Regions from separate parts of the Mesorhizobium sp. 131-2-1 genome, predicted to be linked through region 2. Evidence: predicted binding sites of a transcription regulator. Region 2 holds the regulator's gene; the other holds the start of a gene.
What was found. The regulator LexA, encoded in region 2, represses DNA repair genes until DNA is damaged. The targets are predictions, from matches to a motif close to TGTTCNNNNTGTGTTCNG.
Positions count from the first base shown of each region.

Region 1: the regulator LexA is predicted to act here: its motif matches at 1,360-1,377, upstream of JG743_RS25655 (PA0069 family radical SAM protein).

Region 1 is NZ_AP023247.1:5,261,048-5,263,510, forward strand. It holds gene JG743_RS25645 (hypothetical protein) at 1-638, opposite strand, end outside; gene JG743_RS25650 (glycosyltransferase) at 798-1,301, opposite strand; gene JG743_RS25655 (PA0069 family radical SAM protein) at 1,452-2,463, shown strand, end outside.
Region 2 is NZ_AP023247.1:3,528,116-3,530,578, forward strand. It holds gene JG743_RS17030 (ComEC/Rec2 family competence protein) at 1-1,013, shown strand, start outside; gene lexA (transcriptional repressor LexA) at 1,007-1,741, opposite strand; gene JG743_RS17040 (molybdopterin molybdotransferase MoeA) at 1,858-2,463, opposite strand, start outside.

The DNA of each region.
Region 1 (2,463 bases), 1.7 Mb from region 2:
AGGTCGAAATGGTACTTGCCGAGCGAGGCGAGGTTCTTGTCGGCGTCGGAAGCCTCGCCGGTCGGAAAGCTCCACCAGACGCGCGTCGTGATCAGTTTCGCCTGACCGCCGAGATAGTGCTGGGCAATGCCGGACAGCAGCGGGTCGTTCTGGATGGCAAGCGCCGCCTTGGAGGAGAGGATGCGCTCGAAATAGTGGCCGCTGAGCAAGGAGCGGCCGAAGCGCTTCTCGGCCTCGGCATGGTCGGAGGGCATGAATTCGAGGCGGCGGTCGAAATTGCCGAAGCAAGGCGTGTTGTCGGCGAAGCTGGCGATCTCCTCATGGATCGCCTGCGGCAGGACCAGGCCGGAGAACAAACCTTCGGAGCGAAGCGCCTCGACCGCCGAGTCGAGGTCGATACCGCTGAACATCGTATCCCCGGCATTCGGCGCCGGGCGGGCGGGCCTGGCGCCCAGCCAGTGCATCCTGCGCCCCGGCATGGTGCGCGCCAGCATGAACATCGGCAGCCAGGCCGGGTTCTCGCGCAGATCCGTCAAATAGGTCGGGATGCGCACCGCGATGCGGCGAAACAGGCTGCCGTTGCGGGCGATCGCCTCCAGGCTTGCAGCGCCGGATTTGTCTGATGTCGAAAGGTTCATCGGGGTCCTCAGGTACGAGCGGCATCCGTCGAAAAGTCGGCTGCTCACCGCTCCGGCATTACCCAAACCCGATTGTCCCGCATCAAAGGGATGTTAGCCCCGCCTCATATTTTGTGCAATGCACAATAGAAGATTGCGGTGAATGGGAAGCGCCAAGCTTCACTTCGGCGGCGCGACCCAGATCTCGGCGTCCAGCCTCTTCGTCGCCAGGCCGCGCGCCATGGCCTCGGCGCTGCGGGCGCTTTTCGAAAGCGCCGTGGCCTGGCGCTTGCTGATGACAAGCCCTTCGGCGAGCGCCCGGTTGCCGGAAAAGACCCTTGCCAGGAATGGCGCGCGGCTGCCGCGCGCGCGGGAAAAGCGCGCCGGCATTGTGTGCCTCGCCGTGTGGGCCGCGACCTCTTCGATCCAGCCGTCCGACAGGCGCGCGCCGGGCTCCAGCAACAGCAGCCAGTCGCCCTTGGCCTGCCTGATGCCGACGGAAATGCCGCCTGCAACGTAGTGGCAGCCGGCGTGGTCCGCGACACGATGGGTCTGGTCGGTCGAGCCGGTGTCGCAAACGACGACGTCGCGCACGACGCCCTCGACCGCGCCGCCAATCAGCGAGGCGAGCGTGCGGGCAAGGCCCTCTTCGTCATTCAGGGTTTCGATGAGAACGCTGAGCATTGCCAGCCGAATAGCGGAAAGCCGCGCGCCGCGCCAGTTTTTGCATCGCGGCATAAAAAGTTCTTGCTTTGTTCTCATTCGGAAAATAGGAATAGTTTCATGAACCGAGCGATTCGACAGCCTGCGGACAGTCCCTGGGAGAGGGCGAAGATGGAACAGATCGTGCGTGCCGACATTGCCGCCTTCGGGGCCGGTAGAGCAGAGATGGCCAATGCGATGATCGAGCAGAGCGGCATGCGCGTGCGGCCCGACCGCAACCGCGGCCGTTCCGCCGGCATCAATCCGTCCGGCCGTTTCGAACCGGTGAGCCGGCATGTGTTCGACGATGGCTGGAACTCGCTTGAGGAGTTGCCGCCGTTCAAGACCGAGGTGCAGGTCGAGAAGCCGCGCACCATCATCACCCGCAACGAGTCGCCCGACATCTCCTTCGACCGCTCGATCAATCCCTATCGCGGCTGCGAGCATGGCTGCGTCTACTGCTTCGCCAGGCCGACGCATGCCTTCATGGGACTGTCGCCGGGGCTCGATTTCGAATCGAAGCTGTTTGCAAAGCCGGATGCGGCGCGCATGCTGGACAAGGAGCTGTCGAAGCCCGGCTACCAGCCGCGCACCATCGCCATCGGCACCAACACCGATCCCTATCAGCCGATCGAGAAGCAGTACCGGATCATGCGCGAGATCCTCGAAGTGCTGGAGGCGCGCGGCCACCCGGTCGGCATCGTCACCAAATCGGCGCTGGTGACGCGCGACATCGACATCCTGTCGCGCATGGCCGAACGCGGGCTCGCCAAGGTGGCGCTGTCGGTGACGACGCTCGACCGCATGCTGGCACGCACCATGGAGCCGCGCGCGTCGACGCCGACCAAGCGGCTGGAGGCGATAAGGCAGCTCTCCGACGCCGGCATTCCCGCCTCCGTCATGGTCGCGCCGATCATTCCCGGCCTCACCGATCCGGAGATGGAGCGCATCCTCGATTCGGCACGCGCCGCCGGCGCGCGCGAGGCCGGTTATGTCATTTTGCGGCTGCCGCTGGAGGTCGCGCCCATCTTCAAGGACTGGCTGCTGCGTCATTATCCGGACCGCTACCGGCACGTGATGTCGCTGATCCGTTCGATGCGCGACGGCAAGGACTACGATTCGGAATGGGGCAAGCGCATGAAGG
Region 2 (2,463 bases):
CGTCGCGAAAGTTGGTGCTGGGGATGGGCGGCCTTGCCATGACCTCGATCATTGCCGGCGGCGCCACGGCACATTTCGCCATCTGGCACTTCCAGCGCGTTTCGCCGCTCAGCCTTGTCGCCAACCTGGCCGTGATGCCGATCGTCTCGCTGGTCGTAATGCCTTTCGCCGTGCTTAGCGCGCTGGCGATGCCTTTCGGCGCCGACGGTCCGTTCCTTTATGTCATGGGCAAGGGACTGACGGCGATGATCGCCGTCTCGGCGTGGATTTCCGAACGCTCGCCGATCGATGCGGTCGGGCTGATCTCCATCCAATCCGTGGTTTTTGTGACGATTGCGCTGGTTATCGCAACCATGGCCACCACCTGGCTGCGACTGGCGGCCGTTCCCTTCGCTCTGGCCAGCCTGCTGACGGTCTCGAACGTCCGCACGCCGGACGTGCTCATCTCGGAGGACGCGCATCTGGTGGCAATGCCGATCGGCGGCGGCGAGCTCGCCATCAACAGGGCGCGGCCGAACGAATTCACCACTGACAATTGGAAACGTGCGCTGGTGGCCGAGACCATCGTCGAGCCGGAGACCTTCGAGACAGGGGACGCGCGCTTCGACATCGATCCGCTCGAGCTGCCGTCGGGCTCGCCGTTCTATTGCAAGGGCGGGCTATGCCTTGCCCGGCATCCGTCCGGCGCGATCGTGGCGCTCGCCGATGACCGCAAGACGGCGCGGCCGGCCTGCGCCTTCGCTGACCTCATCGTCATCGACGACGCCACCGCCTACAGCCCCTGCTGGAACTCGCTGGCCCTCGTCGTCACCAAGCGCCAGCTCGCTCGTTCGGGGAGTGCCGCCGTCTTCTTCGATCGACAATCAGCAACCGCACAGGCAACAATCCGCTACGCCGTCGAAAAGCCGTACCGGCCCTGGCACGAACAGCGCAGCTACTCACGCGAGGCGCGCGGCCTGCCGCCTTACGAGAGGCCCGAGCAGCCGGGCACCAAGCCGCAGCCCGCTCAGTAGCGCCGGATCAGCCCGACCAGCTTGCCTTGCACCTTGACCCTGTCGGGCCCGAAAATGCGGGTCTCATAGGCCGGGTTGGCGGCTTCGAGCGCGATCGATGCGCCCTTGCGGCGGAAGCGCTTCAGCGTTGCTTCCTCCTCGTCTACCAGCGCCACAACGATTTCACCGGGGCTCGCGGTGTCGGCGTTGCGGATGATGACCGTGTCGCCGTCGAAGATGCCGGCCTCGATCATCGAATCGCCCTTGACCTCCAGCGCATAGTGCTCGCCGCCCGAGATCATGTCCGGCGGCACCGAGATCGAATGCGTCTGGTGCTGTATGGCGTCGATCGGCACACCGGCGGCGATGCGGCCCATCACCGGGATCGACACCGCCGACACCGCGTCGTCATCGTTGCTTGGGGTGCGCGATGGCGACGCCGGTTTGATCTGCCGGCCGAGATTGCCCTGTCCGAGACTTCCCTGGATGACGCTCGGTGAAAATTTCTTCGCCGCATTGAGGCCGGGCGCGATCGAATCGGGCAGGCGCAGCACTTCCAGCGCACGCGCCCGGTTCGGCAGCCGGCGAATAAAGCCACGCTCCTCCAGCGCCGTGATCAGCCGGTGGATGCCCGATTTGGAGGCGAGATCGAGCGCTTCCTTCATCTCGTCGAATGAGGGCGGAATGCCGCTTTCCTTCAGACGTTCATGGATGAACATCAGGAGTTCATGTTGTTTGCGCGTCAGCATGGCGGCCCCCACGGGTTCTGAAACCAGAATCGGAAAAACAAACCCAGAACAAACACTATCTGTTCCAGTTGTGTTCCGCAACCGTTTAAAGTTTAATGAATGCGTTGACGTTTTGTTCAGCGTAGCATCAGCACGCGGCAAGCGTCGCCTGCGGCAGCGGCTGGGGCAAAGGGTTCCCGCACGACAAGGCCGTTGGCGTCGGCGAGCATGCGCAGCATCGAGGAGTCCTGGATGCCGAAGGGGGTGGCAACCAGTGAGCCGGCTTCTTCGCGGACCACGGCGCGCACGTAATCCTGCCTGAGATCATTGGCCTGCATCGCCGCGCCCAGCAGCGCCTCGCGCATGTCCTGCCGGAAGTCGCGGCCGCCGAGCCGCGCCAGCAGCGGCTTCAGGAACAATTGCGAGCAGACCAGGCTGGCGACAGGATTGCCCGGCAGGCCGATGCAGCGCGTGCGGCCCAGCCGGCCGAACATCAGCGGCTTTCCCGGGCGCATGGCGATCTTCCAGAAATCGAGCGTCATGCCTTCGCCGGTCAGCACGTCGTGGATCAGATCGTGGTCGCCGACCGAGGCGCCGCCCAGCGTGACAATGACGTCGGCCTCCTGCTCGACCGCCTGCCTGACCAGCGCGGCGATCGCTTCCTTGCGGTCGGCGGCGATGCCGAGATCGAGCGCGCGGGCGCCGACCGATTGCGCGGCGGCGGCGACGCCATAGGCGTTGGA